3 regions of the Roseibium sp. AWQ4_290 genome follow, and region 2 is predicted to be linked to each of the others. Evidence: riboswitches for the same ligand, from Rfam matches in the RefSeq annotation. Region 2 holds a riboswitch; each other region holds the start of a gene.

Region 1 (3,266 bases), on a different contig from region 2:
GAACCGGCTTTCCGGGGCTCGATCCGCGCTGGCGATGAAGGATATGACGCCGAAGAAGATGGTACAGACGAGGAGATGCCCTCGCTCTTTGCCGACCGGCATGAGCCGGTTCCGGTGCCGGTGCCTCAGGATCGGTCCAAACGGGAGCGGCCCAGCGCGTCGGATGCGTTGCGCGGGTCAGGGGCCGGACGCATGGTTCCGGTCGCGCTCGCTGGGGTTCTGGTTCTGATCGTTCTGGGCGCCGCCGCTTATTTCTTCCTGCCGTCGGAGGACCAGGCGGCGGTCAGCCGTCAGGAGACACCGGCAGAGGACACGCAGCCTGCCACTTTTCAGCCAGAGCCCGCGCCGTCCCAGGCCTCGGTGGCCGAGGACCCGGCAGATACGGGCGCAAGTGCCAAGAACACCGACAGGCTTCTGGATGACAGCGGCGGCGAGGTTGTTGCGCCTGATGCCCGCACGGTTACCACAACGACGATCACGCCGCAGCCGTCCGCACCGGTTGCCTCCACGCCCTCCTCGCCGGGAGCGGCCAGCACCGGCTCAACCTCTGCAATTCCGCTTGTGGAACCAGCCCAGCCGTCTGTTGGCGGGACACAGGGCGGTCTGGCAAGTATCACCCAGCCGGGAGCAAGCGCCTCTGCAAGCGCGCCAGCACCCAGTGGGGCCCAGCGGTCCATCCTCTATGAAGAAGGGGAAGATACGTCCGGAGCAGGTACGGCGTCTCAAGGGGCGGTTGTCTGGGGTCTGAGGCAAGAAACGGATCTCAACGGCAACCAGCTGTCTGTTCTGACCGCGCAAGTCGACATCCCCGAGCGTGGGGTGAAAGTTGATATCCGTATCAAGCCGAATGACGACACGTCACTGCCTGCAAGCCATCTGGTGGAAATCGAATATGACTTTCCGGACGGATTTGCGGCCGGGGACGTGGTCAATGTGCCAGGTCTTGTCATGAAGCCGACGGAAGAAGCCCGGGGCGATGCCCTGATCGGCGCGTCTGTGAAAGTCTCTCCCGGCATCTTCTGGATTGCCCTGTCGAATGACATCGACAAGGAAGAGCGCAATATGGGACTCTTGAGCGGGCGTGGCTGGATCGATATTCCGATGCTGTATGAAAACGGCAAGCGCGGCATCCTGACCCTCGAAAAGGGCGAAACGGGCAATGACGTCGTCAACAAGGCGGTTGCCTCCTGGCAAGCGGGCTAAGGCTTGAAAGAGCGCTCTGTCATCCGGTTTCAAACCGCTTTGCTGTGATATCTCTGATGTCTGGAAGCGAAAGTCAAAGCGCATGAAATGCGGTTGCTTCAGCCGTTTTCTCTCTGAAATGGCAGTGTCTTTAAGGTTTGCCGGAGAAAAGGTTTCCGGACCGGTCTTGCGTTTTGTCTCAAGGCGGGGCATGTTCGCGCCTCGGTCCGAGGGGTGTTCCGGTTTCCGGAGCTGAGATGGCGTTAAGCTGAACCCTTAGAACCTGATCCGGGTCATACCGGCGAAGGGACGGAATCCTTAGCCTATATCCCGGATCTCCAGTGTCATACTGGCTGGTCATTTTCCTGCTGTAACCGGATTCTGGAAGCTGCGGGGGCGCCAGCCGTGAGCGCCGGTCTCTTTTGCATGCCTTTGAATGGGTGTGCGAGGCCGGGGTGAGGACGGGAGATCCTATGCGTTCGTGTCTGCCAGGGCAGCCGTCATCGCACCAGCGAAGACCGGCTGCTGGAAAGAAAGATCCAAACAGCTGCCGTGCGCCCGGAGAGGCCGCATGAGAGACGTGCTGTTGGTGCTGAGGCGCATTGCCGTTTCTGTCCTTGCGGTCTTCGGGGTCTGGGCCTTACTTGTGGCGGTGTTTCAGCCGCCTGCATTCCTGCTGCCCGGCCCGGTCGATGTTCTGCGTGCCTTTCCCGCCAATGCAGGGTTTTTATTCTACCATGCGGGCATCACCGCGTCAGAGACCCTGCTGGGGTTTGTTCTTGGGGTGCTGTGCGGAACGGCGCTTGCCGTCTTGGTCTGGCTGTTTCCGCTCGCCGGACGCCTGGTCATGCCGGCCGTTCTGGTGACCCAGGCCTTGCCGGTCTTTGCCATTGCCCCTGTGCTTGTTCTCTGGCTCGGCTTCGGTATGACCTCCAAGATCGTCATGGCCATCCTGATCATCTTTTTCGCGGTGACCTCCACGGTCTATGACGGGTTGCGCCGGCTCGATCCCGGCCTTGCCGATCTTGCGCGCCTTTACCGGGTCAACCGGGTTCAGGAACTTGTGGTGTTCCGGCTGCCTGCGGCCCTTCCGGCGCTTGCCTCAGGGATGCGGGTGGCCGCCGTCTTTGCGCCCATAGGGGCGGTGGTTGGTGAATGGGCGGGGGCCAAAGGCGGGCTTGCCTTCATCATGCTGCAGGCCAATGCCCGCGGAAAAGCAGATCTTCTTTTTGCTGCAGTCATTTTGCTGGCCTTGATGGTTCTGGCGATGCGCGCTGCAGTCGACCACCTCACCCAACGTCTTGTTCCCTGGCAGGCCGAAGACTGACTGCCACATTCCGGAGGAGTTTCATGAAAAAAATCCTGTTGTCCCTGTCTCTTGCCACCGCACTTCTGGCCAGCGGTCCGGTTCAGGCGGCTGAGAAGCTTACCGTGCTTCTGGACTGGTTCACGAACCCCGATCATGCTCCTGTCATCACTGCGAAGACCAAGGGGTTCTTCGCGGCGGAAGGGCTGGAGGTGGAGCTGATCGAGCCGGCCGACCCGTCCATGCCGCCCAAGCTGGTTGCGGCCGGGCAGGGCGACATTGCCATTTCCTATCAGCCGACCCTGCATGCGCTGATCGAGGAAGGCCTGCCGGTGTCCTGGATCGGAACCCTTGTGGAAACGCCGCTTAACTCGCTGATCGTGCTCAAGGATGGGCCCATCAAGACCTTGAAGGACCTGAAGGGCAAGACCATCGGCTTTTCCGTGTCCGGCTTTGAAGATGCCATGCTGGGGCAGATGCTCAAATCGGTTGAACTGACCATCGATGATGTGGAGTTGATCAATGTGAATTTCTCCCTGTCTCCGGCGCTGATGGCAGGTCAGGTGGACGCGGTCATCGGGGCTTACCGCAATTTCGAGCTGACCCAGATCGAGATCGAGGGCAAGGAGGGGCGGGCCTTCTTCCCGGAAGAAAATGGCGTGCCGATTTTTGATGAGCTGGTCTATGTGGTCGGAAAGGATACGGTGGATGATCCGCGTTATGTCAAGTTTCTGGCTGCGGTGGAAGCTGCGACCATCTATCTGACAAACCATCCGGA
Region 2 (3,266 bases):
AAGAGCGCGGGGACAATGCCCCGCAACAAAGCGTGCGCAGCATCGCAAGACTTCTGCCCGGCAGGCTATTTCGGTGTGTACTGAAAAGTCTGCACCGGGCTTTTTGAGCCGTCCGGATAGATCAGTTGCACATCGATGCTCTCAACCGAGCCGGGCGGCAGCTCGAGATAGGGTTTGTCTTTCAGGACCGCATTGGGATTGTCCGGATCACACGGGGCCAGCTCCCAGATCTGATCCAGCGCTCCGCCATTTATTCCATAAAACACATAGTCGATGCCGCAGGTCCAGGATTCCAGATGGGTGAAATAGATCAGCTGCTTGCCCTGCCAGTCCCGGAACGACACCCAGTTCGCCTTGGTCATATCCAGAACAGTTTTGATCTGCTCCGGCGGCATGCCCTGGGCGAGGGCGGGCTGGGACAGGGCGGCGGCAAGGTTTGGCAGGGTGGCCGCAAAGGCCAGCAATTTAAAACAGCGCATGCTCATCCTCCAGGTCCGGCACACCGCAATGACGCAGCCAGAGCAAACCGCGTCTCATCTTGTCTGCGTTTCGCTGCCAGACATTCAGAGATGTCGACGCAGACCGCAAAACGGTTTGAACCCGTTTGACCGTGGCGCCCCCTAGAACGCCTTGAACGTGATAATCGTCTTGGTGTCCTGAATTCCGTCGATCGGATGAACCTTTTCATTGACGAAATGGCCGATATCCGCGCTTTCTTCGACATAGAACTTCACCAGAAGATCATAGTCTCCGCTGGTTGAATAGACCTCGGAGGCGATTTCCGCATCGGCAATGGCGTTGGCAACCTGGTAGGTCTTGCCCAGCTGGCATTTGATCATCACGAAAAACGGGACCATGGGGTGCTCCAGGATGTTGGCATGAACTGTTCCTGCAAGCACATGGCCGATCTGGCCGCCGCAGTCAATTGCCGCATGGCAGGTCTTCCGGCCGCAAGGCTTGCAATCCCCCTGGAGGCTTGTTAGCAGTGCGGTCTTCTCATGGGGGTGCCCGGCAGGTTTGATCGGGCTGAGAGGCTGCCGCCAACTCCTTGAACCTGATCCGGTTGATCCCGGCGGAGGGAGTTGAGATGAAGACCGTTCCGGCCTCCGGCCAAATGCCTTCCTTCCCTTCTCTCTGATTGGATCATCCGCCTGCTGGAGGCAAGTGCATGAGCCTGTCCGTTGCCGCATCCACACAGCCGCTTGCAGCGGATACCGTCTTCCGCTTGCTTGAGCGGGTGCGCGCGCGCAGTCCCCGTGTTCACACGGTGACCAATGCGGTTGCGCAGACCTTTACCGCCAATGTGCTTTTGGCCATCGGCGCGGTGCCATCCATGACAATTGCGCCGGAGGAAGTGGCCGGATTTGCCGCCAGCGCCGATGCGCTGTTGCTCAATCTGGGCACGCTGGATGCGGACCGGCGGCAGGCCATTCCGCTGGCCTTTGACGCTGCCAGATCAGCGGGCCGCCCGGTCTGTATGGATCCTGTTTTTGTCAACCGCTCGCCGGTCCGCTGCGCCTTTGCCCGTGAACTTCTGGGCCGGGGGCCGGATCTGGTGCGCCTGAACGGGGCCGAACTGGAAGCTTTGTGTCCGGACCGGCAAGATGTGGACGCGGTTATTTCCGCTGGCACAGTGCTGGCAGTCACGGGGGCTGAAGACAAGGTGGAGAGCCTGAGCGGAGATTACCGCCTGCAGAACGGCCATCCGCTGCTGGCGCGGGTGACGGCGACCGGCTGCGCGGGCGGGGCGGTTCTGGCCGCCTTTGCCAGCGTGGAGGAGGACCGGGCGCTCGCGGCTGCGTGCGCTCTGTCCGTGTTCAACATTGCCGGGGACGTGGCGGCTGAGCGGGCGCGCGGCCCGGGCAGTCTGGTGCCGGAGCTGCTGGACGCGCTCTATGCTCTGTCGCTGCGCGATATCGAGAGATTGCTGAGAACCGCGTGAGCGGCGTTCCATTCACAAACTGTCAGGAGGGTGTCATGACCGCGATTGCGGTAACCATTGCAGGATCGGATTCAGGCGGTGGCGCGGGAATTCAGGCGGACTTGAAGACCTTTTCTGCCAATGGTGTCTATGGGGCCAGTGTTCTGGCCGCGCTGACCGCCCAGAATACGCTCGGGGTTAGCGCCATTCATGAGGTCCCTGTGGAGTTTGTGCGGGCGCAGATGACGGCGGTCTATTCTGACCTCAAGGTGAGTGCGACCAAAATCGGCATGCTGTCGGGCACGGCCATCATCGAAGCTGTGGCGGCTGGTCTGGACGCGGCTGAAACGGGTGCCGTCGTTCTGGACCCGGTCATGGTGGCGGCCTCCGGCGATCCGCTGCTGTCTGACGGTGCGGTTGCGAGCCTGATCGAGTGTCTTTTGCCGCGCGCCGACATCATCACGCCCAATCTCCACGAAGCAGCCCGCATGCTGGAGACAGAAGTTGCGGCTGATGAAGAGGAGATGCGCGCTCAGGCGGAGCAGCTTTTGCGGCTGGGCGCTTGCTCCGTTCTGCTGAAGGGTGGCCACGGGGGGGGCGCTGAGAGTGCAGACCTGTTTGCCGACGGCACGGGCCGGGAGATCTGGCTGCGGGAGACGCGGCTTGAAACGCTAAACACCCATGGCACCGGCTGCACCCTGTCATCGGCCATTGCCGCAGGACTGGCCAAGGGCGAACCGCTGGAGCAGGCTCTTGCAGAGGCCAAACGCTATGTGCATGCGGCGATTGCCGCTGCCGACGATCTGAAGATCGGGGCCGGGCATGGACCGGTGCATCATTTTCACGCCCTTTGGAGCCAGTGACATGCCAGAAGACACCCGTTTATCCTCGAAGTCCTCTTTGAGCCGCCGGGCCTTTGTCGGCGCTGCGACTGGGGGCGCCGCAGCGGCCGGGGCAAGCTTGCTGCCGGCACCAGCGCTGGCACAAGGGGCAGCAGACGCAGTGACCTGGAAGATGGTGACCTCCTGGCCGAAGAACCTGCCGGGACCGGGCGTGACTGCACAGCGGATTGCCGATCAGGTGGCCCGCCTGTCCAAAGGGCGTTTCCAGATCCATCTTTATGCGGCCGGAGAGCTGGTGCCTGCCCTTGGTGTCTTTGATGCGGTTTCGGCCGGTACCGCCGAAATGGGCCACTCGGCCTCCTTTTTCTGGCAAGGCAAGATCCCGGCCTCGGTGTTCTTTACGGCCGTGCCGTTTGGCCTGCTGCCCTTTGAGCACATAAGCTGGATCGAGCAGGGAGGCGGCCAGGCGTTGTGGGACGAACTCTATGCGCCTTTCGGGGTCA
Region 3 (3,266 bases), on a different contig from region 2:
TTGCCATCCATGGGGGCACCGCCCAGCACCACAAACCGGGCCGGGGCAGGGGCGGTGTTTTCGACCACCAGATGATCGCCTGCCTTGAACACCAGCAACTGGGCCGGGTCGAAGGACTGCCCGGATATGGTGATCTGGCCGGAGATTGTATAAAGGCCACGTTCTTCCCAGCCTGCATCCAGCGGCGCCTTGGCGCCAGGCTCCAGGGTGATGTCCGCGTAAAACATTTCAGATGCGGTGTTGACCGGCGCGGTGTGACCGAAAAGACTGCCCGCAATCAGTTTGACCGAAGCGCCCTTGTCGGAGAATTCCGGCTGTTCCTCCGTTCCGTGATGCTGAAAGGTCGGGTCGCCTTCTTCCAGGTGTTTCGGCAGCGCCACCCAGCTCTGCAGACCAAAGAGGGGACGTTTGGCGGTCAGGCGCTCCGGGCGTTCGCGTTCGGAATGCACGATGCCCTTGCCTGCGCTCATCCAGTTGAGGGCGCCGGGGGCAATGGCGATCTCGGTGCCGAGACTGTCCCGGTGATACATTTCGCCTTCAAACAGATAAGTGACTGTTGCCAGCCCGATATGGGGATGCGGGCGCACATCTATGCCGCCGCCCACCAGAAGCTCCGCCGGTCCCATCTGGTCAAAGAAGATGAACGGGCCGACCATGCGCCGCTTTGCCGAGGGCAGGGCGCGGCGGACGGAGAAGCCGCCGAGGTCAGAGGTGCGCGGGACTATGATTGTTTCGATCGGGTCACAGCTTGAGGCAACTCCGGGAATGGGATCAGGGCAGTTCAACCAGCTCATCAGTCTCTCCTCTCCGTCAATTCGCGTCTGACATCTCATTTGGGCCGCGTGTCGGGACGTGTCCATTGAACAGTCTGTTTCAGGTTTTCTTCTGCTCAGAAGCGGCTATAAAGACGGGCCTTTTTCTTCAAGGTGCAGGTCGGCATGAAGCGCGTCATGATTGTTGGTGGTCCGGGCTCTGGCAAGAGTACGCTTGCCGTCGCGCTGGGCAAAAAGACCGGCCTTCCGGTCTATCACATGGACAAGATCCAATTCCGCCCCGGCTGGGTTCAAAGAACCATGGCCGAAAAGGACCGGATGAGCCACGAGGTTCATATGGAAGACGTGTGGATTTTCGAAGGCGGCCATTCAAACACCTATCCGGAACGGGTCGCCCGTGCAGATACCTTCATCTGGCTGGATGTGCCGGTGGCCCGGCGGCTGTTCCGGGTCTTGAAACGCTCCATCCGGTATCACGGCCAGAGCCGTCCGGATCTGACCGAGGGTTGCCCGGAAGTCTTTGACCGACAGACCCTTGATTTTCTGAGCTATATCTGGCGAACCCGGCACAGCGCCCGTCTGAAACTTGAAAAGATATATCAGGCCCCGCCGGATCACCTGACGGTTCTGAGGATTGCGACAATCGGCGAGGTGGAGGCCTTTCTCTCCGGGCTTCCTGACCGGGTGCACGCCTCCCAACGGTAACTTGACAACAGCCGGGATCGGGCGGCACAAGAAGGTTTCACCCGGGGTGCCCTGACAAGGGGCTGAGATACTGCTGGCTCAAGAGGCAGCGCAGGGACCCGACGAACCTGATCCAGGTCATGCTGGCGAAGGGAGGGTGTGCGGCCCCGAGAAGGGCCGCGGCAGTTGGCTGCGAGCCTCCCTTCCAGAAACCACGGGACCGGACGGCCGGACCTTCTCAGGGTCCTTGCGGAGACACATCCTATGGCTTTTCTGATTTCAAGCGGGTCTTTCCGGCAGAAGACACATCTGCGTCCGACCTGGGCCCAGTCATGAGGCTTGGCATCAAGGGCGCAGGCGTTGCCGGTCTGGCGCTGGCGTACGAACTTGCCTCGCGCGGCCTCGAGGTCGAGGTGATTGAACGGCATGAGAGCCTTTGCGCCAGTGCGTCCTGGCTCGCAGGCGGCATGCTGGCCCCCTGGTGTGAGCGGGAAAACGCGGAAGAACAGGTGCTGTCCTGGGGCGAAAAGTCCATCGGCTGGTGGGACGCCGCCGTGCCCGACGAGGTCCACCGCAAGGGCACTCTGGTGGTGGCCGCTCCGCGGGATGCTGGAGAGCTGAGCCGTTTTGCGTCGCGCACCAGCGGCTTTGAGTGGGTGGAGGCCGAAGCGCTGGGCGTTCTGGAGCCGGATCTGGCAGGCCGGTTCGCAAGAGGGTTGTTTTTTGCCGGAGAAGCCCATCTTGATCCGCGCAAGGCCCTCAAGGCTCTTGAGGCCGGACTGGGCGAACGCGGGGGCCGGATTCGCTACGGCTGCCGGGACTTTTTTGCCGCCACGGGCTTGAACGTCGAGTGCACGGGCATGGCGGCACCAGATCCCGCGCTGCGTCCGGTGCGCGGGGAAATGCTGATCCTGCACGCGCCTGAAGTCACGTTCTCCCGCCCGGTCCGTTTTCTGCATCCGCGCATCCCGGTCTATGTGGTTCCGAGGGAGGGCGGGCATTTCATGGTCGGGGCGACAATGATTGAAAGCGATGACCGGGGTCCGGTCTCCGTGCGCTCAACCATGGAACTGCTTAACGCTGCCTACAGCCTTCATACGGGTTTTGCCGAGGCCAAGATCGTTGAGACCGGGGCGGGCCTGCGCCCGGCCTATGCTGACAATCTGCCGCGCCTTGTCTTTAGCGGCAATAGCGTCTCCCTGAATGGGTTTTACCGGCACGGCTTTCTGCTTGCTCCCCATTTTGCCGTTTCGGCGGCAGACAAGATCCTTCCCCTTTTGCAGGAGACCTCCCTTGAAGCTCATCATTAATGGCGAGGCGCAGGACCGGGCCAGTGCAACACTGGCCGCCCTGCTTGACGAACTGGCCTATGACCATGACTTTCTGGCCACTGCCAGAAACGGGGACCTTGTGGCCGCCGAAGAACGGGCCGGCTGTGTTCTCCAGGACGGGGACCGGATCGAGATCCTGTCGCCGATGCAGGGAGGGTAAGCCTATGCTGAACTTTTATGGCGAAACGGTCGGGTCGCGCTTTCTGCTCGGTACAGCGCAATATCCGTCCCCGCAGATCCTGGCGGAGGCTGTTTCGGCCTCAGGCGCGCAGATCCTGACCGTCTCCTTGCGCAGGGAAACGGCTGGCAGCGGCTCCGGCGGGCGGTTCTGGGCCATGATCCGGGAGCTGAAAGTCAAGATTCTACCCAACACCGCCGGGTGCCACTCGGTTCAGGAGGCGGTCACCACCGCCCGAATGGCTCGGGACCTGTTCCAGACCGACTGGATCAAGCTGGAAGTCATCGGCCACCACGACAG

Evidence for each region. Region 2 has a riboswitch for thiamine pyrophosphate ahead of thiM (hydroxyethylthiazole kinase). Riboswitches for the same ligand answer to the same signal wherever they lie in the genome.
Region 1: linked by a shared signal. The riboswitch ahead of ACXAH0_RS06040 (ABC transporter permease) and the one ahead of thiM (hydroxyethylthiazole kinase) in region 2 are both predicted to bind thiamine pyrophosphate.
Region 3: linked by a shared signal. The riboswitch ahead of ACXAH0_RS13030 (FAD-dependent oxidoreductase) and the one ahead of thiM (hydroxyethylthiazole kinase) in region 2 are both predicted to bind thiamine pyrophosphate.

Annotation. Positions count from the first base shown of each region.
Region 1 covers NZ_JBSWYG010000004.1:218,665-221,930, forward strand. Annotated here, with positions in the region: gene ACXAH0_RS06035 (hypothetical protein) at 1-1,203, shown strand, start outside; TPP riboswitch at 1,403-1,509, shown strand; gene ACXAH0_RS06040 (ABC transporter permease) at 1,754-2,509, shown strand; gene ACXAH0_RS06045 (ABC transporter substrate-binding protein) at 2,533-3,266, shown strand, end outside.
Region 2 covers NZ_JBSWYG010000001.1:113,644-116,909, reverse strand. Annotated here, with positions in the region: gene ACXAH0_RS00500 (hypothetical protein) at 66-479, opposite strand; gene ACXAH0_RS00495 (Lrp/AsnC ligand binding domain-containing protein) at 621-857, opposite strand; TPP riboswitch at 991-1,099, shown strand; gene thiM (hydroxyethylthiazole kinase) at 1,169-1,942, shown strand; gene thiD (bifunctional hydroxymethylpyrimidine kinase/phosphomethylpyrimidine kinase) at 1,978-2,784, shown strand; gene ACXAH0_RS00480 (TRAP transporter substrate-binding protein) at 2,786-3,266, shown strand, end outside.
Region 3 covers NZ_JBSWYG010000011.1:138,211-141,476, forward strand. Annotated here, with positions in the region: gene ACXAH0_RS13020 (pirin family protein) at 1-794, opposite strand, end outside; gene ACXAH0_RS13025 (P-loop NTPase family protein) at 939-1,478, shown strand; TPP riboswitch at 1,511-1,630, shown strand; gene ACXAH0_RS13030 (FAD-dependent oxidoreductase) at 1,790-2,767, shown strand; gene thiS (sulfur carrier protein ThiS) at 2,751-2,948, shown strand; gene ACXAH0_RS13040 (thiazole synthase) at 2,953-3,266, shown strand, end outside.